4 regions of the Methylobacterium sp. CM6241 genome follow, and region 4 is predicted to be linked to each of the others. Evidence: predicted binding sites of a transcription regulator. Region 4 holds the regulator's gene; each other region holds the start of a gene.
What was found. The regulator LexA, encoded in region 4, represses DNA repair genes until DNA is damaged. The targets are predictions, from matches to a motif close to TGTTCNNNNTGTGTTCNG.

Region 1 (8,030 bases), 2.2 Mb from region 4:
CCGGCGGGGAGAGGGGAGGGCGCTCATCTCGGCACTCACGCGAACAATCCCTGCACGAACCAGCGTGCGGCCTGCTGCGCCGTGTGGAAGCCTTCCCGGTAGACCCAGAGCCTCCGGCCGGATTCGTCCTCGACCACGTAATAGTCCCGGGCCGGTGCGGGGGCGTGCCACCAGGCGTCGGCAATGCGCTCCGGTCCTTCGGCATGGGCGATTCGGTGCAGACGTCGGCGCCAGCGGAAACGCTGGGGCGGCCCGTCGGGGGCCAGCGAGAACACCTCGTCGGCCATTTCGCTGCGAGGGAAGAGGACGAGGGGGCGGGACGGCACGGGGCCGCCCGGGCGCGCATTTCCCCGCCCGGCCCAGTCGAGGGCCACATGGTTCACCCGCCACGGTTCCAGGGCGTCGGCGCGTTCGGGGATATGGCTCGCTCGTGGGCTCACCCTTATCACCCTGGCCCTGATGCGCTGGCGCAGGGCATCGGCGAGGCGGGCGGTTCCGTTGCCTTCCGCGCGTCGATCGAGGCCCGTATCAGCGAGGGAGTCCTGGCGCGCTTCCAGCCGGCCGATGCCGGTCACGTCGAGCCGCACGGTCTCGAAGCCGAAGCCGGCATCGAGGGCCGGGCCGAGCCGGTCGAGGCGCAGGTCCAGCAGCCGACCGATCTGGATGGGGCACAGGGTCGGTTCCGACAGGCCGAGATCGAGGGTCTTCTCGATGCCGTCGACCCGATGCAGGCTCAAGCGCAGGGATTGCGCGCCCATGCCCGATGCGGCGAGACGGGGAGCGATCTCCCGCATCAGCCGGATGGCGGTGGCGACGATGCCGGCCTGATGTCCGATCGGGTCGAGGAAGCCCTGGCTCGCGCCGAAGGCGGCAGGCTCGGCCAAGGAGACCAGCGGTTCGGGCCTCCTCCCCAATGCCTGATCGAGGCGCAGGAGCAGGGTCTCGCCGAAGCGTCGGGCGAGGGGAGGGCGGGGCGCGTCGGCCAACGCTCCGATCCGGCGTAGGCCAAGGCGACGCAGCGAGTCCGAGATGGACGGCTCGATCCGCAATGCGGCGACGGAAAGCTCGCGCAGGGACGGTGCATTGTCTCCGGGCGGCACGATGACGGGCCTCGCCGAACCGCCGTGGCGGGCATGGGCGAAAGCGCAGGCGGGCGTGTCGGCCAGGGCCAGCCGGGCGGGAATCGCATTGGCCGACAGGCGACCGGAAAGGTCGGCCATCAGGCCTTCCTCTCCGCCGAACAGATGGCTCGCCCCCTCCACGTCGAGGAAGAAGCCGGCAGCCCCCTCTGCCGGTCCGAACGGCGCCACCACGGGCGTGTAGCGACGGGCCCAGAGGCAGAGCCGCGCGAGGGCGGCGGCATCGGCCTCCGGGTCGGCGGGGTGGACCGCGATGCCGGGGCCGATCCTCGCTCGGGCTCGCGCCAGGGGCTCTCCCGGGCGCAGGCCCAGGGCCCAAGCCTGTGCATCCACCGCCGTGATGCGCAGGCCCCCCGGGCCGATGGCGGCCACAACGGAGGGCGCGGCCGCTTCTGGCGCCGCGTGTTCAAGCCGTGTTCGAGCGCGCCTGAGGCGCGTCAGCGGCCACTGCTCCAGCCAGACCGAAACGATGCGCGGCATGATCCCACTCCAGAAGCCAATCCCCGGTCCGTCCGTTGCGGCAGCGGTCGAGCCGTGCCCGCCAGCAGGGCCGCTCGATGCAGCCGAAGCGGTCCCGCAGGGCCGCCCCCGACCCGATCCGCCAGCGGGTCGCGGCCATGTTCGGGTTTTCCGCCTGCGGTGGCCGCAGGACGAGGAGGAGGCGGGAGGCCGCCTCGCCCGCCAGATGCAGCCGCCGGCTCTGTTTCAGCGGCAGGCCGGCATCCACCAGCCCCGCCACTGCCCTCAGGCCCTGAGACCGCAGGGCTTCCTCCACGGCGCGGTAGGCATCCGCGTCGTTCTCCACCTCCAGGATCAGCAGGCGGCCCGGATCGAGGCCGAGCCCGGCGAGCCCATGGCCGTAGGGCGTCGGATGGCTCTTGCCGATGACGAGGAGCGCCTCTCCCTCCACCCGCGCGAGGTGACGCGCCACGAGGGCGAGGGTGAAGCCCAGGGCCGCCGCCTCGTCGCCTTCGGCTTCCGGCGCGATCTCGTGCGGTCGCCCGAGCGTGAGGCCGTTGCCGGGAAGCCCCGAATCGATATGGGCGATTCCCAGGGGCAACGACTCGACGCGGAGGGGGGCGGAATGTCCTCCCTCGTGATCGCGCAGGGCGGCCATCGCAACCCTCCGGCGCCGCGCGAACTCGTCCGTGTTCGTCTCGCCCTCATCGCGCATTGTCCGTTGAGCCAAAGCCATCCTGTCCGCACCGTCGCCAGACGATAAGAACAAAACAAGAACACACTCAACAGGTTTCAGGGGTCTGAAAAATTTCCCAACGCAAACAGTCGTTTCCCCTGTGGACGGCTGTGGATGAGTGTGGACGGGCGAGAATCGGAAGGGCGTTCGAGCCCTTCGTTGTGGACTTGACCCCATGGCCGGACCCGGCATTGTCCCTCCGCCGTGCCGGACCCCCGGCGCATCAGCCGGGAGAGAATGCCCATGCGCCTCGACCAAGCCGCCCAGTGCCAGGACCTTCATCGCCCGACCGGAAACAGCCAGAAGGCCGGTTCCCTGTTCGGTAAATCGCTGATCGGCCTGATGTTGCTCGTGGGCTCCTTCTCCGGGGCCGCCTTCGCGCAGGCGCCAGGCCAGGTCAGTCCCGGCCAGCCGGGCCGTGGGATGAGCGCCGCCCCGGCGACCGATGCCGCAGCGGCTCCGGGGCCCAGGGCCAGGACCAGGCGGGTCGTGACGCCGTCGCAGCCGATCCAGGTTTACGATGCGCGGATCGAGGGGGGAGACCTGCGGATCTCAGGCAGCGTGCGCAAGGCCGGCAGCGTCGTCATTCTCGACGAAGACATCTCGGTGATGGCCGATTCGCGCGGGCGTTTCCTGTTCCGCCTTCCCTACCGGCCGCCTACCTGCGTCGCGGCGCTGAAGGCCGGTGAGGACGAGAGGGAGGCGGTGGTGGCCAATTGCGCGCCCACGGGCGAGCCCGGCCCCAAGGGCGATGCGGGCCCCGCAGGTGAAACCGGGCCGCAGGGCATGGCAGGGCTTGTCGGACCGCAGGGGATTGCGGGCCCCGCGGGCGAGGCTGGGCCGAAAGGGGAGACGGGACCGAAGGGCGAGGCCGGGCTCAAGGGGGAGACTGGCCCCCAGGGACCGATCGGTCCCAAGGGCGATATGGGTCCCAAGGGCGATGTCGGTCCCAAGGGTGAGGTTGGGCCAAAAGGCGATGTCGGCCCCAAGGGGGAAACGGGTCCCAGGGGGCCTGCCGGTCCTCAGGGCGAGCCGGGAGCGGCCGGCATCACGGCCAGCGCCGCCAACTCTAGCTTGCGTCCCGTCCGCAACGAGACGTGCTCGACAAGCGGCTGCGAGTTGAGCTGTGCCAGTGGCGAGGCCTTCGTCTCGGCCTATTGCCTGCCCTCGGGTAGCCCGTCCTTCGCCAATGGCGGCGCCAGCGCGTCCTGCCCGTCCGATGCCAAGGGCATGGTCGGGTTCTGCACGCGTCTATAGTTCCGGATCGGCCTCATCGAGCCAGTCCATCATTCCGGCGGCCGCCGCACGGCCGCTGGAAAAGGCTCCCTGCAGCAGGTAGCCGCCGGTGGGGGCTTCCCAATCCAGCATCTCGCCGGCGACGAAGACCCCCGGCCGCGCTTTCAGCATGAAGCGGTGATCTACGGCCTCGAAGGCGACGCCCCCCGCCGTGGAGATCGCCCGGTCGATCGGACGGGGAGCGAGCAGGCGCAAGGGAGCCGCCTTGATCAAGGCGGCGAGATCGCCCGCCGAGGATGGAAGCGCGCGGCCGGCCGCCTCGCGCAAAATTCCTGCCGCCACGGAGTCGAGCCCCGCATCCTTGCGCAGACGCGTGGCGAGGGAGGCGCCCTGTTTGTGCGTCGCGAGGCGTCGCATCAGCGCATCCTCGCTGAGGTCCGGCCGCAGATCGAGCACGAGACGAGCTTCGCCGCGTTCCTCGATCGCGTCGCGGATGAGGCGTGAGAGGGCATAGACCGCCCCGCCCTCGATCCCGTCCGCAGTGATCATGGCCTCGCCGCGCACGGTCTCGCCGCCGAGCCTGAGCACGACGCGCTTCAGAGGGGTCCCGGCGAAGCGTTCGCGGAACACGTCCGACCACGGCACGCCGAAGCCGACATTGGCGGGTTTGAGCGGCGAGACGGCGATGCCTGCCCCGGTGAGAAGCGGGACCCAGGTCCCATCCGAGCCGAGCCGTGGCCAGCTCGCTCCGCCAAGCGCCATCAGGGTCGCCTGGGGGGCCACCGTGACGCGTCCGTCCGGGGTCTCGAAAGCCAGGCTTCCATCCGCCTCCCAACCCAGGAAGAAATGCCGTGTGAGGATGCGGACGCGGGACGCATCGAGCCGCCCCAGCCATGCCCGCAGGAGCGGGGAGGCCTTGAAGCTTTTCGGGAATACACGGCCGCTCGACCCGACGAAGGTCGGCTGGCCGAGCCCCTCGCACCAGTCCCGCAAGGCTTGCGGAGGAAACGCGTCGACCGCCTTCGCGAAAGACGGATTCGCTGGGTGGTAGCGGCGGTGGAACGCCTCCAGCGGCTCGCTATGCGTGAGGTTGAGGCCGCCCCGCCCGGCGATGAGGAACTTGCGCCCCACCGAGGGCATCCGCTCGTAGATCGTGACGCGGTGACCGGCCTCGGCCAGAATCTCGGCGGCAGCGAGCCCGGCCGGGCCTCCGCCGATCACCGCGATGTCTCGTGACGTCAATCCTGTCATGGACGTTGGGAGGCCGTGGCGGAGCCCGACTGTCAAGGGCGGAGGTCGGTTTGTTGGCTCAGCCTGCCTCGGCTGCGACCAGGGCGAAGGTGAGGACATCCACTGAAGCCGCTCCTCCCCGCAAGAGCACCCGCGATGCGGCATTGGCGGTGGAGCCGGTGGTCGTGACATCGTCGATGAGTAGGATTCTTCGCCCCTGGAGCCTGGGCTTCGCCGATGCGGGGACCCGGAACGCGCCCTGGAGATTCGTCGCCCGCGCCGCGCGGCTGAGCCCGACCTGCGAGCGCGTCGCCTTCACCCGGGCGAGAAGCGAGGTCTCGCAGGGCAGGGACGCAATGCGGCCGATACCGCGGCCGAGGAGGGCGGCCTGGTTGAAACGACGGCGCCACAGCCGGGTCCAGTGCAGCGGCACGGGAATGAGGCAATCGGCCTCCCGCAGCAATTCGGCGCCCGCCGATGCCATCATCCGCGCCATGGGGGCGGCGAGATCGAGCCGGTCCTCGTATTTCAGGCGGTGAACGAGATCGCGCGCCACATCGTCGTAAAGCGCGACGGCCCTGGCCCGCCCGAAGACGGGGGGATCGGCGATGGCGCGCGGGGACAAGAGAGGGCCGAGCCCCAGATCGACGGGAAACGGCGTGCCCAGGCGCGGGCAATAGGGCTGTTCGATGAGGCGCAGGCTCGACCAGCAGCGGGGGCACAAAGCATGCGGATCGGCGGTGGCGGCGCCGCAGCCGGCGCAGGTCGGCGGGTAGATCAGGCCGAGGGCGCCCGCCGAGATCGAACGGACACCTCGCCGAAGAAATTGGGCGGCGGACACCATAATGCGTGCTTAGGTCCAGTTCGTCGCTTCGCGAAGACCTTACGCAACATTGTCCCGGCGAAGCGACGTCCGGAAAGCGGCGCCTTACTGTGCCGCGGGCTGCTGGCCCTGATTCTGCTGCTTGTCCTTCTTGCTGGCCCTGTGGTGGCCGATGGCGCAGCCGGCTGCCGCCCCCATCTTGCCGTGTCCGGCCATATGGCCGGCGACGCCGCCCACGAGCGCGCCCTTGATGCAGCCCTTGGCTTCGGCGGCCCCACTCAGCGAGAGGGCCGTGAGGGTGGACAAGGCGATTCCCGTCAGAAGTCGAATCATGAATCCGGTCTCCGGTTTCCGTTATGATGCGCCAACCTCCCGCCGCTCTGCCCCGTTCCGGCTGGCAGGATCACGTTTTCGCGCCAGCTATAGGAGCGAGATGACCAGCCCACCGCCCCTCTTCGATACGGCCCTTGCCCGTCTCCGCCTCCTGCGCGCCACCCGTGCGGGCTATGCCGATTTCCTGCTGGCGCGACTCGCCGAGGATCTCGACGATCGTCTCGCCGCGGTGCTGCGCCCCTTTCCCGAGGCGCTCGACCTCGGGACGCCGAGTTCCGCCCCCGCCCGCCATCTTCTGCGCTCCGGCCGCGTCGGCGCCGTCACCCGTGTGGCGCCACTGGCCGAGGCCGGCGATGGTCTCGGCCTCGCCGTCGGCGATCCGGAAGCGCTGCCGCTGGCGGCTTCCCGTTTCGATCTCGCCCTGTCGCTACTGGCCCTGCAGCACGTCAACGATCTGCCGGGTGCGCTGGCCCAGCTGCGGCGGGTGTTGAAGCCCGACGGGCTGTTCGTCGGCTGTCTCCTCGGCGGGCGCACCCTCACCGAACTGCGCCAGTCCTTCGGACAGGCCGAGGCCGAGATCGAAGGCGGAATCAGTCCGCGCGTGGCGCCCTTCGCCGAGGTGCGCGAGATGGGCAGCCTGCTCCAGCGCGCCGGCTTCGCCCTGCCGGTGACGGATGTCGACGCGATAACCGTGCGCTACGCCGATCCCTTCGCCCTGATGCGCGACCTGCGCGCCATGGGCCTCACCAACGTGCTGACCGAGCGCCGCCGCACGCCTCTGCGCCGAGACACCCTGATGCGGATGGCCGCGATCTATGCCGAGCGGTTCGCCGATTCCGACGGGCGCCTGAGGGCGACGTTCGAGATCCTGTGGCTTTCCGGCTGGGCGCCGCATGAGAGCCAGCAGAAGCCGCTCAAGCCCGGCAGCGCCAAGTCCCGTCTCGCCGACGCCCTGGGCGTTCCCGAGATCACGCCCGGCACAACCAGCGATTCCTGAGGAGACGATGATGAAACAGCCCGGCCCGGACCATCCCATCACCATCGAGACGAGCCCTCTGCGCGTCCGCGTCATCCTAGACGGAACGGTGATCGCGGAATCGGGAGCTGCCCTCGTCCTCCACGAGGCGAGCTACGGGCCGGTCTATTACCTGCCCCGCGCCGATGCGCGCTGGGAGCATTTCACCCGCTCGGCGCGCAGGAGCCACTGCCCCTACAAGGGCGAGGCCAGCTACTACACGCTGACGGTCGGCGACACGGTTCGGGCCGACGCGGTCTGGAGCTACGAGACTCCGTTTCCCGCCGTCGCCGAAATCAAGGATCATCTCGCCTTCTATCCGGACAGGGTCGACGCCATCGAGGTGGGCTGAGTTCCGTCATACGCGGGATTGTCCGGCCTTCTCCCAGAAGGCCGATTTCCGCCCGTGCGCCTTGCGTAACGCGTCGCGATAGGCGGCGTGGTCCGGCGTGAGGTCGCCCGGTTCGAGGCGCTGCGCCAGGGTATCGAGGGTCAGGAGGTGGCGTGCGCCGTAACCGTAGGCGCTGGAGCGGCCCTTGCTCAGCATGTCGTCGATCATGCAGCGGTAGAGCAGGCTCGCCGCCTTCGGGCTCGCCTCTTCCAGAGCCTCGGCCGCGGGAGCGAGGATCTCATAGCGGTTGCCGTCCCATGTCGCGGCCTTGTCGATGACGAGGCGCGCGGCGCGATCGAGCTTGGGCCAATGCACGAGGAAATGCAGGGCGCGGTAGGGGTCGTCGTGAGACGCCGCATGGTCGAAGGCGCGCTCCAGCGCCTCTTCGTCCTCGAAATCGGGAAGCTTGGCGACGTAGTCGCGCAGCATCTCGCGGTCGAGACGGGCTTCGAAACAGGCCCAGCGCTTCGCCTGTGCCTCGTCCCTGCGGCCGAGAGCGTCGAGGATGCGGATTTCGAGGGAGGCCCGCTCACGCTGGGGCGCGTCCGGGTCGAAGCTTCCCGTCAGCATCTGCTCGCGGGTGACGACGACGATTCCGCGTTTCTGCGGCCGTCCGATCCAGTCGAGCGCCTCGGCGGCGCGGTTCGCCGAGAGCAGACGCTCCGCTA
Region 2 (8,030 bases), 1.2 Mb from region 4:
GATAGTGCGCCGGTGTCGCGCGGCAATCGTCATCCGCCGTTGCCCGCTGCCGGGATCAGATCGCGAGCCCGAGTTGGCGCGGTCCCTCCGTCTCGCCCTGCTGCAGGCCCGACAGGGAGACGCCGAGCAGGCGAACGCTGCGGCGGAGCGGGAACACCGTGCGCAGCAGTCCCAGCGCCGTGTGCATCATCGTATCGCGACCGGCGACCGGAGACTCGAAGGACTGCGCCCGAGTGATCTGGACGAAATCCGAGAATTTCACCTTCAGCGTGACGGTGCGGCCGGCGACACCCTTGGCGCTGCAGGATGCCCAGACCTTGTCGATGAGCGGCGCCAGTCGCGCCTCCATGGCATCGAACTCGGTGAGGTCCTCCGAGAAGGTGGTCTCCGCCCCCACCGACTTCCGAATCCGATGGGCACGCACCTGCCGCTCGTCGATGCCGCGCGCCACCGAATGATAATAGGCCGCCGAGCTCCCGAAGGCCGCCTGCAGCTCTTCCAGGGAGCGGGCCTTCAGGTCGCGGCCGGTAAGGATGCCAAGCCGCTTCATCTTCGCCTCGGTGACGGGGCCGACGCCGTGGAACCGGCCGATGGCCAGATCCTCGACGAAGCCAGGGCCCATCACGGGCGTGATCACGAACAGCGCGTCGGGTTTGCGGAAGTCCGAGGCGACCTTGGCGAGGAACTTGTTGTAGGAGACGCCGGCCGATGCCACGAGACCGGTCCGCGCGAGGATCTCCGCCCGGATCGCCCGCGCCACCTCGGTGGCGGTGGTCAGCCCCTGCAGGTTCTCGGTGACGTCGAGATAGGCCTCGTCGAGGGCCACCGGTTCGATGATCGCGGTATGCTGGGCAAAGACCGCGCGGATCTCTTCGGAGATCGCCCGATAGACCTCGAAGCGCGGCTTGACGAAGACGAGGTCGGGGCACAGGCGCCGGGCCGTGACGGAGGGCATGGCCGAGCGCACACCGAAGGCTCGCGCCTCATAGCTGGCGGCCGCCACCACGCCGCGCTCGCGCGACCCGCCGACCGCAAGGGGCCGCCCTCGCAGAGCCGGATCGTCGCGCTGCTCGACGGACGCGTAGAACGCATCCATGTCGATATGGATGATCTTGCGGACGGAGGCAGTGTCGGCAGGGCTCGACATCGGATCGGGCTGTCACATCGGTGCACGGGGCAGCAGGCAGGCAACGCGTTCGGCCTTTGTTCCTCGCGATTTTCAGCCCTCGGGTCAACCGGCGACGAGGATCCGGCTTTTGCCGGCGAGCCATCGAACCGAACCGGTTTCAAGACGCATGACGTGTTTCGTCCGCCCGCAGGGTCCGCTCCCACGCAGGAGCGCATCGTTATAAACGGGATGATCCGGCCGGTGGGCTGAGTAATCGCCCCCCACCCGACTGGTTCGACGCATAAGCAATCTACGTGATGGAAGAAGATGACGTTGACGGCATCATGGTTCCATCCGTTTCACAACGGGGGAAGGGAGTAGACATGATGCCGAAGCGGACGCTCTGCAGCCGGCGTATCCTGGTGGTGGAGGACGAGTACTTCCTGGCCGACGAACTGTCGCGCGGTTTGTCCGATGCCGGCGCCGAGGTGCTCGGTCCCATCGCCACCCTCGAGGGTGCCCTCGCCCTCCTCAAAGGCCCGATGCCGCCCGACGCCGCCATCCTGGACGTGAATCTCGGGGGTGACGAGGTTTACCCGGTGGCCGACGCCCTCCGTGCCCTCGACGTACCGTTCCTGTTCACCACCGGCTACGATCTGGCGACGATCCCGAACCGATACGCATCCGCTCGGCGGCTGGAGAAACCGGTGAGCAATGCGGCGGTCTTTCGGGAGCTCGATCTCATCCTCGGCGACCGGGCATCCCGGACGGACGCGGACGGATAGGGCGCGCACCGCCGGCTCGTCCCCTCGACGTCGATCGGTCCGTCTCGAGCGAAAGCGGCACCTTGGAGATTGGACCAATGCGTATTCGGCTTTCGGCACAAGTTTAAATTGATTCAGCGCGCCCTATCGCGGAAAGATTGATGACATTCGCGCTGGAGAGCGAAATTGAGTACGCTCGCAGTGTTCCTGGCTGCTTCGACCTCGAACGAACGACGAGCACCCAAGAGAGATGACCCTCACGGAGTCACCGGATGCGTTGGCCGGCCTCGAAGAGGTCCTGATCACCGACGCGTTGCTGAGGCGTCCCGTACGGCCTCCCGACTACGAGGCGGAAGCCCATGCGCTGGCCGAACTGGCCCAGGCGCTGGCCGTCCGGCCGGACACGGTCCTGCAGCGCCTGGCGGATCTCGTCGTCGAGATGGGCATGGCCGAGTCGGCCGGCATCAGCATTCTCGGGTCGGGAGAGCCGACGAAAAGCTTCCACTGGCCGGCAATCGCAGGACCATGGGCTGCGCATATGGGCGGCTCGATCTCCTTCGACGAGAGCCCCTGCGGACTCGTGGTGAGCCGCAATATTCCCCTGCTGCTTTCCCGCCCCCATACCCGCTTCCCGGCCGCCCGTGTCGAGCCGCTGATCCGGGAACTCCTGCTGGTGCCGTTCCGTGCCGGCGATGAGCCGGTCGGTACGCTCTGGGCCGGCATCCATGACCCCGGTCGCGGCTTCGACGGCGAGGATCTCAGGCTCCTCACTCGGCTGACGCACTTCGCCTCCGCCGCTTACGCCATGACCGGCGCCCTTGATGAGGCACGGGCCGGCAGGAGCGAACTGGAGCAGCGGGTCATGGACCGTACCCGTGCCCTGACGGACGCCCATGACGCACTACGCAAAACCGAAGCGTGGCATCGTGCCGAACTGGAACGGGAGGTGAGGGAGCACACGGCCGAGCTGAAGCTGAGCCGTGACCTGCTGCAGGCTACGCTGGACAGTTCAATGGACATGATCCAGGTCTTCGAGGCTGTCCGGGACGCTTCGGGCGAGATCGTCGATTTCCGCTGGCGGTTGAACAACCACACGTCGGAACGGCACCTCGGCGAGGTGAGGGGACAAAGCCTCCTCGAACGCAGTCCAGGCGTGGTTCAGGAAGGGACCTTCGAGGCTTTTCGGCAGGTCGTGCAGACAGGCCGGTCCTCGGTCGCCGAACGCCGCTACGCACACGAGCGAGGAGACGGCTGGCTCTACCAATCGGTGGTGAAACTCGGCGACGGCGTGGCGACCACCGCCAAGGAGATCACCGCCTGGAAGGCGGCTCAGGAGGAGATCCTGCGTCTGCAAGACGAGGTCGCGCAAACGAAACTGGAGGAGAGCGAGGCGATGTACCGCCATCTGTTCAACTCCATCGACGAGGGCTTCTGCATCGTCGAGATGATCTTCGACGACAGGCAGCGTCCGGTCGATTACCGGTTCCTCTCCGTCAATCCTGCATTCGGTCACCAGACCGGGCTCGGCGACGCCGTCGGCCGGACGATGCGGGAGTTGCTCCCCGGGCTCGAGGCGAACTGGTTCGAGACGTTCGGCCGGATCTCCCTGAACGGCGTGGCGGAACGGTTCGAACGCCGGTCGAGCGCCATCGGGCGCTGGTACGACGTCTATGCCTTTCGCGTCGGCACCACCGAACAGCAGCGGGTCGCCATCCTGTTCAAGGACATCCAACCTCGCAAGCGCACCGAGGCGGCCCTGCGGGAGAGCGAGGAGCGCTTCCGTGCCTTCGTCACCGCCAGTTCGGACGTCGTCTACCGGATGAGCCCGGACTGGTCCGAGCTGCAACGGCTGGAGGGACGCGCCTTCCGGAGCGCCACGGACCAGCCGAACAAGACCTGGCTCGACCGCTACATCCGCCCCGGCGACCAGGCGGAGGTCCGCGCCGCCATCGACCGGGCAATCGCGACGCGATCGATCTTCGAGCTGGAACATGCGGTGATCCGCAGCGACGGGTCGCTCGGCTGGAGCCTGTCCCGTGCCGTGCCGACGCTCACGGAGTGGGGCGAGATCAAGGAATGGCTGGGAACGGCCAGCGATGTGACGGCGCGCAGGAAAGCCGAGACGGCGTTGCGCGAGAGCGAGGAGCGCCTCAGCCAATTCGGCGAAGCCTCTTCCAACGTGCTCTGGATGCGCGACGCCTCGACCTTCCAGTGGGTCTATCTCACGCCTGCCTTCGAGACGATCTACGGTCTCGACCGTGCGACGGCAGTCGCCGGCGACCACATGACCAGCTGGGTCGAGCTGATCGTGCCGGAAGACCGCGAGCGTGCGGTCGAGAGCCTGCAACGGGTCCGGACGGGCGAGAGCGTCACCTTCGAGTATCGCGTCAGGCGGCCCAGTGACGGCGGCATCCGCTGGCTGCGGGACACCGATTTTCCCATGCGCGACGCGGCCGGTGCCGTGTGCTGGATCGGCGGCGTCGGCCGGGACATCACCGAGGAGAAGGAGACGGCCGAGCATATGAGCGTGCTCGTGGCGGAGCTGCAGCACCGCACCCGCAATCTCATGGGCGTGGTGCGCGCCACCGTCGACAAAACCCTGCGCAACAGCACGGATCTCGCCGATTTCCGGGCGCGCTACGGCCCGCGCCTGGCGGCCCTCGCCCGTGTGCAGGGATTACTGTCTCGCCTCGCCGAGGGTGAGAGAGTCAGTTTCGACGAGTTGATCCGGAGCGAAGTGGCCGCGCTCGACGGCGGGGCCTCCCGCGTCAGCATGAACGGGCCGGCGGCGATCGCGCTGCGCTCCTCGACGGTCCAGATCTTCGCCCTGGCCCTGCACGAACTGGCGACGAATGCGCTGAAATACGGGGCGCTCGCGCAGCGGCAGGCACGCCTCGAAATTCGCTGGCACGTGGAGTATCCCGGACCGGAAGATGGCCCATGGCTCCATGTGGACTGGCGTGAGCACGGCGTGCGGATGCCATCGCGGGATGATCAGCCGCAGGGAGGCGGCTCCGGCCGCGAACTGATCGAGCGGGCATTGCCCTACCAACTCGGGGCCAGAACAACCTACGTGATGGAAGCCGACGGCATTCACTGCACCATTGCACTTCCCGTATCGGAACGCACGATCCGCCAGAAGGACACCGATGCCGCACAGCATATTCCAAGGCCGACGCATCCTCGTCGCGGAGGATGAGTATTTCCTGGCGGACGAGTTGCGGCGCGAATTGCAGGATGCCGGAGCCGAAATGCTGGGCCCGGTCGCCTCCGTGCGGAGCGGCCTCCAGATCCTGGAGGCACGTACGAAGCCGGATGCAGCAAGCCTGGACGTGAATCTCGGGGGCGAGTGCGTCTACCCGCTCGCGGACGTTCTGATCGCCCGATCCGTGCCGTTCGTCTTCACGACGGGCTACGACCAGGGCGTCATCCCGGACGCCTACGCCCATGTTCTCCGCCTGGAAAAGCCGGTCGAGCCCGAAACGGTGCTTGCCGCGATCGAGACGCTCCTCAAGGCTTGACGGCGGCACCCGTGCAAGGTCTTGCTTTCATTTACAGGGGGGTGAATGGGAAGCCCCCCGGAAACTTAACACAAGTAAATTATTGTGTGTGGGCAATTCTCTATTCGTGCTCTGCGCACGACGAGGAAAGCATGCCGCAACATCTCCTTCGCAAGCTTGAGCACTTCACCAAGCTCTCGCATGACGACCGGCAGGCCTTGGAAATCGCGGCCAGCAAGCAGCGGATTTTTGCAAAACACTCCGATATCATCAGCGAAGGTGACGATCCTCATCACGTCAACCTGATCTTGGAAGGGTGGGCCTGTCGCTACAAGCAGCTCGACGATGGCCGGCGTCAGATCATCTCCTTCTTCGTGCCGGGCGATCTCTGCGACAGCCACGTCTATCTCCTGCGCGAGATGGACCATTCCATCGTTGCCCTCACCTCCGTCAAACTGGCGGAGATCTCGCGCGCCGCGCTGGAACAGATCGCCAACGACAATGTGCGGCTCACCAAGGCATTCTGGTGGGACACCCTGGTGACGGTCGCGGTCCAGCGTGAATGGACGGTCAATCTAGGCCAGCGCACGGCCTTCGAGCGCGTCGGTCATCTCCTCTGCGAACTCTTCCTGCGCTTGCAGAGCGTCGGCCTGACGGAAGGCACCACCTGTGACCTGCCCCTGACGCAGGTGGAACTGGCGGATGCGCTCGGGCTCTCGAACGTGCACATCAACCGCACGCTGCAGGAATTGCGACGCGCCGGCCTGATCGTGCTGAAGGGTGGGCGCCTGACCATTCCCGACTTTCTTGCCCTGCAGAGGGCATCCTTGTTCAATCCGAGTTATCTTCACCTCGACCACGAAGGCCATCATTTCGATGCCAACGGATCGATGTGATCCTGAACCGGTTCTGCCTCAAGCATGCCGTGGAGCTGCGATGACGATGGGATCCAACCCGACGGACACAGAAGAGCAGGTGGTGCTGCTGGCCGAATTGCAGCACCGAGTGCGCAACACGCTGGCGACGATGCGCATGATCGCGCGGCGTTCGGCCGAATTCAGCGAGAGCCTGGAGGATTACACCGCGCATCTCGACGGGCGGTTGGCCGCCATGGCCCGGGTGCAGAACGTCATCATCCAGAACCCCTTGGCCGGGGTCGATCTCGACCGCCTCGTCACTGACGAACTCACCAGCGCGCTCGCCTACCAGGATGGACGCACGCAGGTCGACGGACCGGACCTGCGGCTGCATCTGCGCGCGGCCGAACCCCTCGCGCTCGCGCTGCATGAGCTTTCGACGAACGCCCTCAAGTTCGGGGCCCTATCCACGCCGGGGGGCGGCCTGGCCGTGACATGGCGGATCGAGGAGCGGAAAATCGAGGAGCGGGATGGCGGCCCCTACCTCGTGTTCGACTGGGTGGAGCGTGGCGTGCCGCTGGACGAGCGCGAGCCGCGCCGCAAGGGCTTTGGCACGGTGGTTCTGAGCGAGATGCTGGCGCACAACCTGAAGGCCGAGGCGAGCTTCACCTTCACGCCCGACGGCTTGCGCTACCGTATGGCGATGCCCCTCACCAGCCGGACCCTGCAAGGGGACGCCGTCCCCCTTTCGCTCCCCGAGAAGAGGGACGGGCACCCTTAGCAGGGAATCGATGCCGTCTCGACGATGCCTGCTCGGCACCGTCCGGAGGATCGGACCGCGTCCGCTGTCAAAACCTCCCCGCGGTGACGACGGGTGGTCAGAAGCTGCCGCTCAGGGGCACGGGTGGGGACCGGTCGGCATCCTCGTCCCGCTTGCCCGAATTCAGCATATCGTCCAGCATCGACAGGAGGTCGAGGAGTTCCAGCTTCCCCTCATGCGATATGTCGGCGGCCTTCACGCGTCGCTGGATCGTGGTTCTGACGCTCGACAATGCCTCGTGGTAGCCCTCGGCGCGTTCGGTACTCATGATCGGTTCCCTGCTCGGCGACCATGGCGAGATAGGGCAATGGGCCGAGGCGCCCATCCCTCCCGCCTCCCCGATCAGAGGCAGGAATCCGGCGCGGCCTCGAGCCTGCCATCAGAAATCGCGGACAGGAACGCCCGGTAATCCGCCTCGTTCTGATCTCCGTAGGCGTGCGCCCAGTCCGCGAAGGCCTCGCGCAGATCCGCGCGCCCGTCATGACCGCAATAGCCGGCGATGGCGGCCGCATCACCCGTACGGGCATGCGCCCGAGCGAGGAGGGCGCCGTAGGCGTGGGAGAAGTACAGCAAAGGCTGCCCCGCCATCCTGGCGATGGGAATCTCCCCCTTCATGTTCTTCATCTGGCGGACATAGAACGGCCGGTCGTCGATCGACGTCCAACCGAGCAGGGGGTCTCCCACCGCCTGCAGGAGCTTCTGCCCGTAGATGACGCGCTCGCCCTCGTGGCTCGCATAGGGTTCGGGCATGCCGGTCAGATAGGGCGCATGGGCCGGGCGAACGGCCTCCTTGACCTGAAGGAAGAGCGCGTCCTGATCGGAATTGCCGCAGAGCAGGGCGACATAGGCGCGGGTTCCGACACTCCCGACCCCGACCACCCGATGGGCCACATCGACCACGTGATAGCGGTTGAGCATGAAGCGGCGCTCGCGCGGCAAGGTCTCGGCATAACGTTCGAGGCCCGAGGTCACGTTCTGGCG
Region 3 (8,030 bases), 2.4 Mb from region 4:
GCCGACGATGTGGGAAGCCCTGCTCGACCGCGACAGGGCCGTCCTCGAGGGCGCCCTGGTGAAGGCCGCCGACGGGACCGTGGAAGTCCAACCGATCGAGGTGGCGCTGGCGGGGCCGGGAAACCGTTCCGCGCGGGTCTGGCTCAGCCCGGCCGGCGGCGACACCTCGGCAGCAGCGGATGCGGCCACGCCGGCCGACCGCGAGCGCGTGATCCTCTATGCCCTCGACACCACGGCGCAGCGCCAGCTCGAGCAGCAGATCGCCCAGACCCAGAAGATGGACACGGTGGGCCAGCTCGCCGGCGGCATCGCGCACGATTTCAACAATGTCCTCCAGGCCATCATCGGCTATTCGGACCTTCTGCTGGCCAGCCACAGGCCGACCGATCCGGCCTTCCAGGACATCATGCAGATCAAGCAGAACGCCAACCGGGCCGCGAGCCTGGTGCGGCAGCTGCTGGCCTTCTCGCGGCGTCAGACCCTGCGCCCGGAAGTGATGAATGTCGGCGAAGCCCTGTCCGATCTGACGCTGCTGCTGAAGCGCCTGCTCGGCGAGCGTGTCGATCTCGACCTCAAGCACGGGCGCGACATCTGGCCGATCAAGGCCGACGTGAACCAGTTCGAGCAGGTCATCGTCAATCTCGCGGTGAATGCCCGCGACGCGATGCCGAATGGCGGCCAGCTGCTCATCCGCACCGCCAACATCCTCGAAGGCCATGAGACCAACGAGCGCCAGCCCGGCGCACCGGCGGGCGACCATGTCCTGATCGAAGTGCTCGATACCGGCGAGGGTATCCCGCCCGACGTGATGGAGAAGATCTTCGAGCCCTTCTTCACCACGAAGGATATCGGCAAGGGGACCGGCCTCGGCCTGTCCACCGTCTTCGGCATCATCAAGCAGAGCGGCGGCACCATCGACGTGCAATCGACCGTCGGCAGCGGCACCGCCTTCCGGATCTACCTGCCGCGTCACGAGCCTGCGGCCGAGCCCGTTCCGGAGATCACCGTCGCCGTTGCCCCGCAGAGCAACGCGGAGATCGCCGCCAGCCGGCTCAGGGGAGCGCGTGACCTCGAAAAGCCCGGCAGTGGCGGACAATCCGCCCCGCGCAAACCCTCGCCCGATCATACCGGACAGGGCGTGATCCTGCTGGTGGAAGACGAGGACCCGGTCCGCGCGGTCAACAGCCGGGCCCTGTCGGCACGGGGCTACACGGTGCTGGAAGCGGCCTCGGGCCTCGACGCCCTGGCCCTCATCAGCGATGTCGACCAAACCATCGACCTCGTCGTCTCCGACGTGGTGATGCCGGAGATGGACGGCCCGACGCTGCTACGCGAACTGCGCAAGCACCGTCCTAATCTGAAGGTCATCTTCGTATCTGGCTATGCCGAGGACGCGTTCCGCAAGAACCTGCCCGACGGCGAGGATTTCAACTTCCTGCCCAAGCCCTTCAGCCTCAAGCAGCTCGTGGAAACGGTGAAGGAGACGATCGCCCGTTAGGGCGACGTTCTCCGGCCGAATGATGCGAAATCAGCACCCGGCACCTTGCAAAAAGAGAACAAAACAAGTACATCATTCGCATCCGAGGCACATTGAGCCTTGAGCTCTCCCCATGCATAAGGATGCCGACGAATGGCTCAGCCCGCGCTGAAAGTTGTGGATTCCCCGATGGTGGACAAGGACAAGGCGAAGGCGATCGATGCCGCGCTGTCCCAGATCGAGCGTGCTTTCGGCAAGGGCTCGATCATGCGACTCGGCAAGAACGATAAGGTGGCGGAGGTCGAGACCGTCTCCACCGGTTCGCTCGGCCTCGACATCGCGCTCGGCGTCGGCGGCTTGCCGCGTGGCCGGGTGATCGAGATCTACGGCCCCGAATCATCAGGCAAGACCACCCTTGCCCTTCACACCATCGCCGAGGCCCAGAAGAAGGGCGGCGTCTGCGCCTTCGTGGATGCGGAGCACGCTCTCGATCCGGTCTATGCACGCAAGCTCGGCGTGCAGCTCGACGATCTCCTGATCTCGCAGCCCGATACCGGCGAGCAGGCCCTGGAGATCACCGACACCCTGGTGCGCTCGGGCGCTATCGACGTGCTCGTGGTCGATTCGGTGGCGGCGCTGACGCCCCGCGCCGAGATCGAGGGCGAGATGGGCGACAGCCAGCCCGGCCTTCAGGCCCGCCTGATGAGCCAGGCCCTGCGCAAGCTCACGGGCTCGATTTCGCGTTCGAAATGCATGGTCATCTTCATCAACCAGATCCGGATGAAGATCGGCGTCATGTATGGCAGCCCGGAGACGACCACCGGCGGCAATGCACTGAAGTTCTACGCGTCGGTGCGCCTCGATATCCGTCGTATCTCGACCCTCAAGGATCGTGACGAGGCCATCGGCAACCAGGTCCGCGTCAAGGTCGTCAAGAACAAGGTCGCGCCGCCCTTCAAGCAGGTCGAGTTCGACATCATGTTCGGCGAGGGCGTCTCGAAGGTCGGTGAGTTGATCGACCTCGGGGTGAAGGCCGGGATCGTGGAGAAGTCCGGCGCCTGGTTCTCCTATGCGAGCCAGCGCCTCGGCCAGGGCCGCGAGAACTCGAAGGGGTTCCTGCGCGACAATCCGGACATCGCCAACAAGATCGAAGCCGCGATCCGGCAGAATTCGGGATTGCTGGCCGACAAGATCCTCGAGACCGCCAAGCCCACGGCGGACGATCTGGACGAAGGCGAGGCCTGATCGCCTCGTAAGTCATGAAAGAGGCCGTCGCGGACCATCGCGGCGGCCTCTTTCATGTTCGGACTATCCTATCGGTGCGAATCGGCCCGATGCTCGCTCTTTGGTCGATCGCCAAGTCCAGAGACGAGCGCCGTCGAGCGTTCGAAGGGTGCAGCGTTAAGAAACAGGAACGCACGATCGCGGAGCGGGCGTGACTCGACGGTCCGGCCTCCTTATGAGGGCGCAAGCCACGAAGAAGCCTCGGGTTGTCGTCTCGACCGCCCCAAGCGCACGACAGAGTCATTTCACGATGAGCGGCGTCAACGAGATCCGGTCGGCCTTTCTTGACTATTTCGCCAAGGCGGACCACGCCGTGGTGCCGTCGTCGTCCCTCGTTCCCCGTAACGACCCGACCTTGATGTTCACCAATGCGGGGATGGTGCAGTTCAAGAACGTCTTCACCGGCGTCGAGAAGCGGCCTTACAACCGTGCCACCACGGCGCAGAAATGCGTCCGTGCCGGCGGCAAGCACAACGACCTCGACAATGTCGGCTATACCGCGCGCCACCACACCTTCTTCGAGATGCTCGGCAATTTCTCCTTCGGCGATTATTTCAAGCCGCAGGCGATCGAACTGGCCTGGAGCCTGATCACGAAGGAGTTCGGCCTCTCGAAGGACCGGCTCCTCGTCACCGTCTACGCGGATGACGAGGATGCGGCCGGGCTCTGGCGCAAGATCGCCGGCTTCTCCGACGACCGGATCATCCGCATCGGCACGTCGGACAATTTCTGGCAGATGGGTGATACCGGCCCATGCGGTCCCTGCTCGGAGATCTTCATCGATCAGGGCCCCGGATTGCAGGGTGGTCCTCCCGGTTCGCCCGACGAGGATGGCGACCGGTTCCTCGAATTCTGGAACCTCGTCTTCATGCAGTACGAGCAGATCGAGCCGGGCAACCGCCTCGCTCTGCCACGCCCCTCCATCGATACCGGCATGGGGCTGGAGCGCATGGCGGCGATCCTCCAGGGCGTCACCAGCAATTACGACACCGATCTGTTCAAGGCGCTGATCGACTCGGTGAGCCACGCCGTCGGCCGTCCCCCCGAGGCAGGAAACGTCGCCTCCTACCGCGTCATCGCCGATCACCTGCGCTCGGTCTCGTTCCTCATCGCCGACGGTGTGCTGCCGTCGAACGAGGGCCGCGGCTACGTCCTGCGCCGCATCATGCGCCGGGCCATGCGCCACCTCGAACTCCTCGGCTCCCGCGAGCCGGTGATGTTCCGCCTGGTCCCCACCCTGGTCCGCGAGATGGGTCAGGCCTATCCCGAACTCACCCGCGCCGAGAGCCTGATCTCGGAAACCCTCCGCCTTGAGGAGACCCGCTTCCGCCGTACCCTCGAGCGTGGCCTCGCCATCCTCGATTCGGAAAGCCGTTCGCTGGTTCAGGGCCAGAACCTGTCCGGTGAGACCGCCTTCACCCTCTACGACACCTACGGCTTCCCTCTCGACCTGACGCAGGACGCCTTGAAGGCGCGCGGCATCGGCGTGGACACGGAGGCGTTCGGCCAGGCGATGGAGCGCCAGCGCCAAGCGGCGAGAGCGGCCTGGACCGGCTCCGGGGAATCCGCCACCGAGACCGTCTGGTACGGCATCAAGGAGCGCGTCGGCGCCAGCGAGTTCCTTGGCTACGAGACCGAGAGCGCCGAAGGCATCGTCACCGCGATCCTGCGTGAAGGCAGCGAGGTCGACGGCCTGTCGGCGGGCGAGACCGGCCTCGTCCTCGTCAACCAGACACCCTTCTACGCCGAATCCGGCGGTCAGGTCGGCGATACCGGCCTACTCTCTGCCACCGGCCTTCAGGCGCGCGTCACCGCCACTGAGAAAAAGCTCGGCGATCTTTTCGTTCACCACGTCACCGTGGACGAAGGTCGGCTCGCCATGGGCCAGCCGGTCGAGCTTGCCGTCGATCATGCCCGACGCTCGGCCATCCGGGCAAACCATTCGGCGACGCATCTGTTGCACGAGGCTTTGCGTCAGGTACTTGGCGACCACGTGGCCCAGAAGGGCTCGCTGGTCTCCCCCGAGCGGCTGCGCTTCGATTTCAGCCACCCCAAACCGCTGGACGAGGCCGAACTTCGCGCCGTCGAGGACATCGCCAACGCCGTGCTGTTGCAGAACACGCCGGTAGTGACCAAGCTCATGGCCCAGGACGAGGCCGTCGCCTCCGGCGCCCGCGCGCTGTTCGGCGAGAAATACGGCGACGAGGTTCGCGTCGTCTCCATGGGGCGTCCGGTCGACAACCAGGGTGAACTCGCCGAAGCTGGCCGGCTTCCGGCCTTCTCCATCGAGCTTTGCGGCGGCACCCATGCGGCCCGTACGGGCGAGATCGGCCAGATCACCGTGCTCGGCGAGAGCGCGGTCGGTGCCGGCGTACGCCGGATCGAGGCTCTGACGGCGGGAACCGCCCGGCGTCACCGCGCCGAGGAAAGCCGCACCCTGAGCCAGATCGCAGGCCTGCTGAAGTCCCAGAGCGCCGACGTGCCCGAGCGACTGAGCGCCCTCATCGAGGATCGCCGCCGCCTGGAACGCGAATTGTCCGAAGCCAAGAAGAAGCTGGCGATGGGCGGCACGTCGGGGGGCGATGACGGCGTCACCGAGATCGCCGGCATCAAGGTGATGGCCAAGGTCGTGGAAGGCGTGGAGACCCGCGATCTCAAGAGCCTGGTGGATGCCGGCAAGAGCCGTATCGGCTCCGGGATCGTCGCTCTGGTCGGGCTGTCGGCCGATGGAAAAGCCGGTCTCGTGGTCGGGGTGACCGCGGATCTCACCGACCGCTACGACGCGGTCGCCCTCGTCAGGGCGGGCGCCGGGCATCTGGGCGGTAAGGGCGGCGGCGGTCGCCGCGACATGGCACAGGCCGGCGGACCGGAGGGATCGGGCGCCCAGGCCGCCATCGACGCAATCCGCGAAGCGCTGTCGGTCAGTTGACGCGTTTCCAGGTCTGCCGCTTGCAGAACACGCTCATTACGCAGCCGGCGACCTCGACGACGTTCGGCCCCTTCACCGTGAGACTTCCCGAATAGGTCTTGCCGTCATTGGGGTTGTAGAGCGAGCCGTCATAGCCGTCCCCCGACGGGGTACCGGCATTCATGATCTGAATCCCGATGAGGCTACGGGACTTCAGCGACGCATCGGGGTTCTTGGAATCCAGCCCCGGACCGGGAACGCTGACGAGCGTGCCGCAATAGCCGCTTCCGCAACGCGCGATCCGCACCTTCGAATCGCTGTTCTCCGTCAACCACACCCCGCTCGGGTCGATGCCCTTCTGGGCGAAGGCCGCCCCGGTCATGGCCAGCGCCATCAAAAGCGCAACGGTGGGCCGTGAGGTGACTTGCCTCGACGTCATGATGATCCTTTCTGCTCTCGAATGGTCACGGCGGCCGTCGGATCGGCCCGGCTCTGAAGGAGGCGGGAGTTACCCCTCCGGTACGGGGGGAGCAAGTCGATCGAGGGCTGGGGCATCCCTTGACAGGAAAGCCGTCCACGCGCCTACAGGCACTGTCTGGCGAGGGTTGTATCCAGCGATGCGTGTGATTGAGACAGAAATTCCCGCGGTGAAACGGGTCGTGCCCAACCGCTTCGGCGATGACAGGGGCTGGTTTTCGGAGACCTTCCGGGCGGACATCCTGGCCGAGGCCGGCATCGACGTCGCCTTCGTGCAGGACAACCAATCCTTTTCGGCACAGACCGGAACCGTGCGCGGCCTGCATTTCCAGCTCGAACCCGCAGGGCAGGCCAAGCTCGTCCGCGTGCTTTCCGGGTCCATCCTCGATGTCGCCGTCGATCTGAGGCATGGGTCCGAGACCTATGGCCGGCATGTCGCCGTCCGGCTCGACGCGGCCGAGGGGGAGCAGCTTTACGTTCCCGTCGGGTTCGCCCACGGGTTCTGTACCCTCGAACCCGACACCATGGTCGCCTACAAGGTGTCGTCCTATTACAGCCGGGCGCATGACCGGAATCTCGCCTGGAACGATTCGGATCTGGCGATCTCCTGGCCGGTCAGCGCGGAAGCAGCAATCCTGTCCGACAAGGACCGGGTGGCGCCGTCCCTCGCCCAATTGGGCACGGTCTTCTGATCGGCGGTCCTTCCACAATTTCAGCGACCGCAGCTTCAGCGACAGGATACGAGCCCGCTGATGCGCGACCACCAGGATTTGTCGACATGGCCAAACCCCAACGCATCCTGGTCACGGGCGGATGCGGCTTCATCGGATCGGCGCTGGTCCTGCACCTCGTCGAGGATCTCGGCCGTGAGGTCGCGACGCTCGACGCACTGACCTACGCGGCCAACCCGATCTCGCTAGCGTCCCTCGACGGTAATCCGCGTCACCGGCTCGTCACGGGAGACATCTGCGATCCCGCCGCCGTCCATGCCCTCTACGCCGAGTTCCGGCCCGACGCGGTGATGCATCTCGCCGCCGAGAGCCATGTGGACCGCTCGATCACCGATCCGGGCGCTTTCATCTGCACCAATGTCGTGGGCACGCAGGTGATGCTCGACGGCGCCCGCACCTATTGGGAAAGCCTCGACGGCGAGGCGAGGGCGGCATTCCGGTTCCTCCACGTCTCCACCGACGAGGTCTACGGCTCGCTCCCGCCGGACGGGTTCTTCACCGAGGACAGCCGCTACGACCCGCGTTCGCCCTATTCGGCTTCCAAGGCCGCCTCCGACCATCTGGCGCGGGCCTGGGGGGAGACCTACGGCCTGCCGGTTCTGATCACGAACTGCTCGAACAATTACGGCCCCCGGCATTTCCCGGAGAAGCTGATCCCCCTGATGATCCTCAACGCCCTCGAAGGCCGTCCGCTGCCGGTCTATGGCGACGGGCTTAACGAGCGCGACTGGATCCACGTCGAGGACCACGCACGCGGCCTCGTCGCGGTGCTGGAACGTGGGTCGCTGGGGGAGACCTACCTTCTCGGTGGCCGGTCGGTGCGCAACAACCTTGCGGTGGTGAAGGCTCTCTGCGCCGCCTTCGACCGACTACGGCCGGAGCATGGCCCGCATGAGCGCCTGATCTCGTTCGTCGCCGACCGTCCGGGCCATGACCGGCGTTACGCCATCGACCCTGGCAAGGCCGAGCGGGAAATCGGCTGGACCCCTACCAAATCCTTCGAGGACGCGCTCGAGGACACCGTACGGTGGTATCTCGACAACGAAGCCTGGTGGCGTCCGATCCGCGAGGGCCGCTATACCGGCGAGCGCCTCGGCCTCGGCACACCTGCCGCGAAGGCCTGAGATGAATATTCTGATCCTCGGCGGGGCGG
Region 4 (8,030 bases):
AGCTTGGCGAAGTCGAAACGGGCAGCGGAGCGTCCGATCGACTTGAGATCGAAGGCAGCGATCATCTCCTCCGTCGAGAACACCTCCTGGTCGCCATGGCTCCAGCCGAGGCGGACGAGGTAGTTGCGCAAGGCGGCGGGCAGGTAGCCGAGGTCGCGATAAGCATCGACCCCGAGCGCGCCGTGGCGCTTCGAGAGCTTGGCGCCGTCAGCACCGTGGATGAGCGGGATATGGGCCATGATGGGTGCGGACCAACCGAGCGCATCATAGATCTGGCCCTGCCGTGCGGCGTTCGTGAGGTGGTCGTCGCCACGGATCACATGGGTGACGCCCATGTCGTGATCGTCGACGACGACCGCGAGCATGTAGGTCGGATTGCCGTCGGAACGGAGGAGGACGAGGTCGTCGAGATCCTTGTTGGCCCAGGTTACGCGGCCCTGAACCTGATCCTCCACCACCGTCTCGCCCTCGGATGGGGCGCGCAGGCGGATGACCGGCTTCACGCCCGCCGGTGCCTCCGAAGGATCGCGGTCGCGCCAACGCCCGTCATAGCGCATGGGACGTCCCTCGGCCCGCGCGGCTTCGCGCATGGCGGTAAGTTCGTCCGGCGTCGCGTAGCAATGATAGGCGTTGCCCGAAGCGAGCAGGCTTTCCGCTATCTCGCGGTGCCGCGCGGCGCGGGCGAACTGGTAGACGACGTCCCCATCCCAATCGAGCCCGAGCCAGCGGAGCCCGTCGAGAATCGCATCGATGGCGCCCTGGGTCGAGCGCTCCCGATCGGTATCCTCGATGCGCAGCAGCATTCTGCCGCCGAAATGACGGGCATAAAGCCAGTTGAAGAGCGCCGTGCGCGCTCCCCCGATATGCAGGTACCCCGTAGGGGAGGGGGCAAAGCGCGTAACGACGGGTGACGACATCGGGCGGTTAAACTTGTGCGTGAAGTGAGAGGGCGGATCGACCGGCCCGGATCGGCGCATGTAGCATGCGTTTTCGATGACGTTAAGAAAGCGTGGCGCCGAGTCGCGAAACGGGGACGATTTCGCGCGGGCGGCATCTCTCGCGCTTCGTGAGCCGTGAGGAGAGACGCAGCCGGAGATGGCGCAGGCCAGTGCGCGAGCCACGGGTGCGACGGGTGCCGCCTTGGCCTCGTCACGCTCACCCGCGATCCTGATCGGCGCGATTAGACGCTGGATCGTCGACGGGCTGGTTCAGGAATCCGAACAGAGGCGCCTGTTTCCCTGGCTTGCCGTCACGTTCGGTTTTGGCATCCTCGTCTGTTTCACCGCCACGGATGGTCAGCCGGCGCTGGCAGCACCCCTCCTCGTCGCGTCCGCACTCTCTGCCCTCGCACTTCGCCTCGGTTCGAGGCCCGTGGCCTTGGCATTGGTTCTCGGACTTGCCGCAGCCTTCCTGGGCTTCGCAGCCGCCACCTTGCGGATGCAGGTCGTAGCGGCACCCGTCCTGGCCCGGACGACGATTGCCCCGCTCACCGGATTGGTGGAAGCCCTCGACGAACGGGAAGTCGGCGCCCGCCTGATCGTTCTCGTGGAAAGTTTCGGCAACCTCCCGCCGGATCGCCGGCCCACGCGGGTCCGCGTTTCCTACAAGAAGGCCCTTGCGCTGAAGCCCGGCGATTTCATTTCGGCGACGGCACGGCTCCTGCCGCCGCCCGACGCGGCCCGCCCCGGCGGATATGATTTCGCCCGGGATGCCTATTTTCGCGGGATCGGTGCCGTCGGTTCCCTGGTAGGCAAGATCGACGTCAAGCCTCCGCCCAGGCCTTTGCCGCGCTCCGTAGCGCTGGCAGCCGCCGTAGACGACGCCCGCAACGCGCTGACCCGGCGCATCACCGACGCCAATGGCGGGCAGGCCGGCGCGGTGGCCGCCGCCCTCGTAACGGGCAAGCGCGGCCTCATCAATGCCGAGACCAACGAGGTTCTGCGTGCGGCGGGAATCTACCACGTCGTCTCGATTTCCGGCCTCCACATGGTGCTCGCAGCTGGCGTCGTGTTCTGGCTCGTCCGCGCGCTGCTCGCCCTCGTTCCGGGGCTCGCCCTGGTTTGGCCGATCAAGAAGATCGCCGCCGGTTTCGCCATGGTGGGTGTCACGGCCTATTGCGTCTTCTCGGGCTGGGATATCGCTGCCGAACGCTCGCTCATCATGACGTTGGTGATGCTCGGCGCGATCCTGGTAGATCGCCCGGCTTTGAGCATGCGAAACCTCGCGCTCGCTGCCCTCATCGCCCTCGCGCGAGAGCCGGACGGGATTCTCGGCCCGAGCTTTCAGATGTCCTTCGGCGCGGTAGCCGGCCTCATCGCTTGCGCCGGTGCGCTCAATCGCTGGATGCCGCCACGCGAAGGTGCGGGCCTCTTGGCCCGAACCTGGCGGTTTCTGGCTGTCGCGATCCTTGGCACGCTGGCGACGACCTTGATCGCCCAGATCGCCACGGCGCCCTTCGCAACCTATCACTTCCAGACCGTCCAGCCCTTCGGCATCGTCGGCAATGCCCTGACCTTGCCCCTCGTCTCCCTGGCGGTGATGCCGGCGGCGGTTCTTGGGATCCTCGCCTATCCCTTCGCACTGGACCAGCCGGTCTGGTGGGCGATGGGGCTCGCCGTACGCGGGATGCTCACGATCTCCGGCTGGATCAGCGGGTTCGGACACGCCACCCTCGTCGTCCCGGCCTATGGCAGCACGGCACTCTGCCTGCTTGCTCTCGCCCTGCTCCTGCTGGCACTTCCCGTCTCGAGCTTACGCTGGATCGGCCTTGCTCCGGCCGCTCTCGGTGTCGTGCTCGCTACCATGCCGCCGCGTTACGACGTCTACATCGACCGTGAGGGTGGCGGTGCAGCCTTCCGCGACGGGGACGGCCGATTGAGCATTCTCGGCAGCCCGCCGGCCTTCGTCCTCGAACAATGGCTCAAGGCGGATGGCGATTCGCGGAAGGTCGCCGCCGTCGCAGCCTCGCCGAGAAGCCGATGCGATACCGTCGGATGCGTCGTCGAGTTAGGGCCGGGTCGGATCGTCGCCCTCGTCAAGGACAAGCGGGCCTTCGCGGAGGATTGCGAACGGGCGAGTGTGATCATCGCCCGCCGGGACGCTCCCAAAGACTGCAGGGCCGGCTTCGTCATCGATCGCGCATACCTGGCTCTACGCGGCGCCACCGCCATCCGTTACGGCCCCGAAGGACCGCAGGTCACGTCCGCCCACCAACCTCATTCTCGTCCGCCATGGCGGCGGGCGGTCGCCGTCGTCACGCCGTCCCCTTCGCCTCCGAAGGAATCGGGACCAAGTCCGAAACCCATAGAACCCGAGGGCGACGACGGCGATCCGTCATCCGAAACGCAGTCGGACGGGCTTCAGTAACGACGGACCAGGCTGACGAGTCGCCCCTGGATCTGAACACGATCCGGACCCAGAACCCTCGTCTCGTAGGCTGGGTTTGCCGCTTCCAGAGCGATGGAGGAACCGCGGCGACGCAGGCGCTTCAATGTGGCCTCTTCATCGTCGATGAGGGCAACGATGATGTCGCCGGTATTCGCAGTGTCCTGCTTCTTGATCACGACAAGATCACCGTCGAGGATACCCGCTTCGATCATCGAATCGCCACGGACCTCCAGAGCGTAATGTTCGCCGCCGGCCAGGAAGTCCGGTGATAGCGTCACGGAATGGCTCTGGTTCTGTATGGCGGAGATCGGCGTGCCGGCCGCGATCCGTCCCATGACCGGGATCGTGATCGACCTGCCGCTCTCGTCCTGGGCCTGGGTCGTTGGCTGGCGCAGGGACGGCATCGCCTTGGACCGACCGCCTTCGACGACGCTCGGCGTGAAGCGGCGAACTTCACCGGCGGGAGCGGGCTTCGACGCCGGTGCACCGGTCAGGCTCTCAGGCATCCGGATCACTTCGATCGCCCTGGCGCGATTCGGCAAACGACGCAGAAATCCGCGCTCTTCGAGGGCCGTGATCAACCGGTGGATCCCCGACTTCGATTTGAGATCGAGGGCGTCCTTCATCTCGTCGAAGGAGGGCGGGACGCCACTCTCCTGCATCCGTTGTTGGATGAATTGGAGAAGATCCAGCTGCTTACGCGTCAACATACAGATCACTCTTCCACTGAAGCCAATGGCCGCGACTAACGCCGCTGAAACAAAACACGAACACGGTAAACGTTCCGCAAGTGTTCTGCAAGGGTTCCGTTAACCCGGTGGTAGAGTTTGTTCCTGACGCGCAATGTTCCGCTCAAGGCGCCTTACCGCGGGCCGGCTTGGCGTCCGCCGGTATCACCCGCCGGGCCCTTCAATCATCCGAAGGGGCTTCGTGCCGCGGGGGCTTACCCCGCCCCTTTATGGCGGGCCTTCGCGGTGTCCGGCGGAGCCGCGCGCCCAGTCCCCGCCGATGACTTTGTCGGTCACCGACGGCCGGGGAGCCATGCGATGTGGCGGGTACTCTGGCGGCAGCGTCGATCAGTCGAGATAGTCACCATATTTCTCGACATGGCTGGCTAGGCCGAGGCCGTGCTCGCGCACGAGGCGTTCCGCCAGATCTGCATCCCGCGCTTCCAATGCCTTGATGATCGCCACGTGTTCCTTGATCGAATTGGCCGCGCGTTCCCCCTGACGCAGCGCGGTGTTGCGAATACCGCGGACATGCATCAGCAGGTTGCTGGTGATGTCTTTGATCACGTCGCACTGGCCGAGCGAAATGATCTTCTGGTGGAAGCGAATGTTGGCTTCCGAATACTCGTCGAGATGATCCGACGGGCGCCCTTCATAGAATTCTGGAAAGTGCTCACGCAGGCAGTGAAGTTGTTCGTCGGTGGCCCGCTCGCAGGCGAGGCGCGCAGCCATGCTCTCCAAGGCAGACCAAGCCTGGATCATGCTGACAATTTCTTTCTTCGACTTCTTGATGACGAAGACACCGCGACGGGCCTCGAACCGCACGAAGCCTTCCTGCTCCAATACCGTCAGCGCTTCGCGCACAGGGGTGCGGCTCACGCCAAGGTTCAAGGACAGCTTTCGCTCATCCAGGCGAACCTCTTCACGCTGATTATAAATGTTCATGTTCGTGATTGCTTCTTTGAGCGCGTCATAAGCCAATGCACGCAAGCTTGAAGTCGCAACGATAGGCTTTACTTGAAATGTGTCGGTTTTAACCATTTTTCATGCCACCTAGAATAATTTAAACTCGCACACGCGGGCGAGCACACTTGGTGTGAAGCATGCCAAACTCGCGTTTGAAATACAAGGAATGCCTCGGCCCGCTCAAAGCTCTTAACATAAGCTGAGTGGCGCTTTCCTCGCTACGGGTCGAAGAGCAGACTTCCGATTACCATGAAGGAAGGAGTTGTATTCTTCCCGTGTCGACCGGCCATGCGAAGCCTCGCGTTCGAGCGATCCGATGCTGATCGGCACAATCGTGCAAATCCGTTTGACAGTTGGTATTTGGTATGCCACCAATTGCCTATCGGGTCGGAGGGCTTACAGCAGTTCTTGACCGTTAGATCGGGTCAAAGCGTCTTTTCAGTTCGAGGCAAGCGCGGGATCGCCAGCCGGCGAACGCCGCTCGACTGGCGGTAGGCATTATAAAACATGGTGATTTGGTTGTGTCCACCATCGACCCCATCAAGTCACCGCAAAGATTAAGCTGCGCGGAATACCCAAAGAGATCATAAATTTTTGGATTCCCGTTGAAGAAAATCCACGCCCCGTCGAGGGAGAATGAAACGTCACGCTGGCCGACTTCACTGCAACGCCAACTCCAAAGTCACTGCCAGGACGACGATCTAACGTCGAGGAATCCCGCGGTCTCCGAAGCCGCATCCCAATCGGGTTTGCGCCGCACGAGAGAACCAAATCCCGCGGCGGAAAAGTTCACGTCATCGGTTCGCCGACTTTGCGGACCGCCAATCAAAATAAAACGTCAAAGAACCAGGGAGAGAACACGATGTCAGCTTTGGCCCAGAGAATCGATGTCGACGTTTCGGCCGAGCCGGAACTCACCGATGGCTTCCACCTCGTCATCGACGCGCTGAAGCTCAATGACATCAACACGATCTACGGCGTGCCCGGCATTCCAATCACCGATCTCGGTCGCCTCGCCCAGGCCGCAGGAATGCGGGTCATCTCCTTTCGCCATGAGCAGCATGCTGGCAACGCCGCCGCCATCGCGGGCTTCCTGACGAAGAAGCCCGGCATCTGCCTTACGGTTTCCGCGCCGGGCTTCCTCAACGGCCTCACGGCCCTGGCCAACGCCACGACTAACTGCTTCCCGATGATCCTTATTTCCGGCTCGTCGGAGCGTGAGATCGTCGATCTCCAGCAGGGCGATTACGAAGAGATGGACCAGCTCGCCATCGCCAAGCCCCTGTGCAAGGCCGCCTTCCGCGTTCTTCACGCCGCCGACATCGGCATTGCCGTCGCACGGGCCATCCGGGCCGCCGTTTCGGGCCGCCCCGGCGGCGTCTATCTCGATCTACCTGCCAAGCTTTTCTCTCAGGTGATGGAGGCCGATGCCGGCGCCAAGTCGCTGGTCAAGGTCATCGATGCGGCCCCGGCCCAGCTGCCGGCCCCCTCTGCGATCAAGCGCGCACTCGATGTCCTGAAGAGCGCCAAACGCCCCCTCATCGTGCTCGGCAAGGGCGCGGCCTATGCGCAGGCCGACGACGAGGTTCGGGCTCTCGTGGAAACCAGCGGCATCCCCTACGTGCCCATGAGCATGGCCAAGGGCCTCCTGCCCGACACCCATCCGCAATCGGCGGGTGCTGCCCGTTCGCTCGTCCTCAAGGAGGCCGATGTCGTCCTGCTGGTGGGCGCGCGCCTCAACTGGCTGCTCTCCCACGGCAAGGGCAAGACCTGGGGCGCCCCCGGCTCGAAGAAGTTCATCCAGATCGACATCGAACCGAAGGAAATGGATTCGAACGTCGAGATCGTGGCGCCCGTCGTCGGCGATATCGGCTCCTGTGTCACCGCGCTTCTCGACGGGATGAAGGGCGATTGGCAGGCCCCGCCATCATCCTGGACCGATGCCATCTCTGCCAAGAAGGAAGAGAACCTCGCCAAGATGGCGTCGAAGCTCCGCAAGAATTCGACGCCGATGGATTTCCACGGCGCACTCGGCGCGCTGAAGACCATCATCGCCGAACGTCCGGACGCCATCCTCGTCAACGAGGGGGCCAATACCCTCGATCTCGCCCGTGGCATCATCGACATGTATCAGCCGCGCAAGCGCCTCGATGTCGGTACCTGGGGCATCATGGGCATCGGCATGGGCTTCGCCATCGCCGCCGCTGTCGAGACCGGTAAGCCCGTCCTCGCGGTGGAGGGCGACAGCGCCTTCGGCTTCTCGGGCATGGAGGTGGAAACGATCTGCCGCTACAACCTGCCGGTCTGTATCGTCGTGTTCAACAATAACGGCATCTACCGCGGCACCGATACGGATCCGACCGGCCGCGATCCAGGAACGACCGTCTTCGTCCGGGATTCCCGTTACGACAAGATGATGGAAGCCTTCGGCGGTGTTGGCGTCAACGCGACGACGCCGGACGAGCTCTCTCAGGCCGTCAACGCCGCGATGGATTCGGGCCGCCCGACCCTCATCAACGCGGTGATCGACCCGGAGGCCGGCACCGAAAGCGGCAATATCGGCAGCCTCAACCCGCAGAGCGCAGTGAAAAAGAAGAAGTAGGCCGTCGGTCCGTCCGGCCGCTCCCGCGTCAGCGACGCCGGGGCGGCCGGTGCCCATATCCGCCGAACGCCCTTCAACGCGGAAGAGTCCTATGAATGCCCTCGAAGGCGTGAAGATCCTCGACTTCACTCATGTCCAGTCCGGCCCGACCTGTACCCAGCTCCTGGCTTGGTTCGGCGCGGACGTGATCAAGGTCGAGCGTCCAGGCGTCGGCGATGCCACACGCCAACAGCTCCAAGACATTCCCGATGTGGACAGCCTCTATTTCACGATGCTGAACCACAATAAGCGTTCCATCACGCTCGACACCAAGAACCCCAAGGGGATCGAGGTGATGTGGCGGTTGG

Region 1: ACYQR9_RS00225 (ImuA family protein) is a predicted target of LexA. The motif match lies at 2,360-2,377, and genes of this name have one in related genera.
Region 2: dinB (DNA polymerase IV) is a predicted target of LexA. The motif match lies at 1,194-1,211, and genes of this name have one in related genera.
Region 3: recA (recombinase RecA) is a predicted target of LexA. The motif match lies at 1,553-1,570, and genes of this name have one in related genera.

What each region holds. Positions count from the first base shown of each region.
Region 1 covers NZ_CM139246.1:46,229-54,258, reverse strand. Annotated here, with positions in the region: gene ACYQR9_RS00230 (Y-family DNA polymerase) at 36-1,619, opposite strand; gene ACYQR9_RS00225 (ImuA family protein) at 1,546-2,256, opposite strand; gene ACYQR9_RS00220 (collagen-like protein) at 2,578-3,591, shown strand; gene ACYQR9_RS00215 (TIGR03862 family flavoprotein) at 3,586-4,821, opposite strand; gene ACYQR9_RS00210 (ComF family protein) at 4,880-5,644, opposite strand; gene ACYQR9_RS00205 (hypothetical protein) at 5,729-5,956, opposite strand; gene ACYQR9_RS00200 (methyltransferase domain-containing protein) at 6,057-6,953, shown strand; gene ACYQR9_RS00195 (DUF427 domain-containing protein) at 6,964-7,323, shown strand; gene ACYQR9_RS00190 (DUF6880 family protein) at 7,330-8,030, opposite strand, start outside.
Region 2 covers NZ_CM139246.1:3,436,336-3,444,365, forward strand. Annotated here, with positions in the region: gene dinB (DNA polymerase IV) at 56-1,147, opposite strand; gene ACYQR9_RS16120 (response regulator) at 1,492-1,893, shown strand; gene ACYQR9_RS16125 (PAS domain S-box protein) at 2,123-5,071, shown strand; gene ACYQR9_RS16130 (response regulator) at 5,022-5,393, shown strand; gene ACYQR9_RS16135 (Crp/Fnr family transcriptional regulator) at 5,525-6,268, shown strand; gene ACYQR9_RS16140 (sensor histidine kinase) at 6,309-7,010, shown strand; gene ACYQR9_RS16145 (hypothetical protein) at 7,108-7,317, opposite strand; gene ACYQR9_RS16150 (DUF2252 domain-containing protein) at 7,392-8,030, opposite strand, start outside.
Region 3 covers NZ_CM139246.1:4,658,868-4,666,897, reverse strand. Annotated here, with positions in the region: gene cckA (cell cycle histidine kinase CckA) at 1-1,498, shown strand, start outside; gene recA (recombinase RecA) at 1,631-2,722, shown strand; gene alaS (alanine--tRNA ligase) at 3,012-5,690, shown strand; gene ACYQR9_RS21900 (DUF2147 domain-containing protein) at 5,683-6,108, opposite strand; gene rfbC (dTDP-4-dehydrorhamnose 3,5-epimerase) at 6,287-6,838, shown strand; gene rfbB (dTDP-glucose 4,6-dehydratase) at 6,925-8,001, shown strand; gene rfbD (dTDP-4-dehydrorhamnose reductase) at 8,003-8,030, shown strand, end outside.
Region 4 covers NZ_CM139246.1:2,275,524-2,283,553, forward strand. Annotated here, with positions in the region: gene gltX (glutamate--tRNA ligase) at 1-917, opposite strand, end outside; gene ACYQR9_RS10540 (ComEC/Rec2 family competence protein) at 1,096-3,366, shown strand; gene lexA (transcriptional repressor LexA) at 3,360-4,097, opposite strand; gene ACYQR9_RS10550 (GntR family transcriptional regulator) at 4,464-5,156, opposite strand; gene oxc (oxalyl-CoA decarboxylase) at 5,944-7,683, shown strand; gene frc (formyl-CoA transferase) at 7,775-8,030, shown strand, end outside.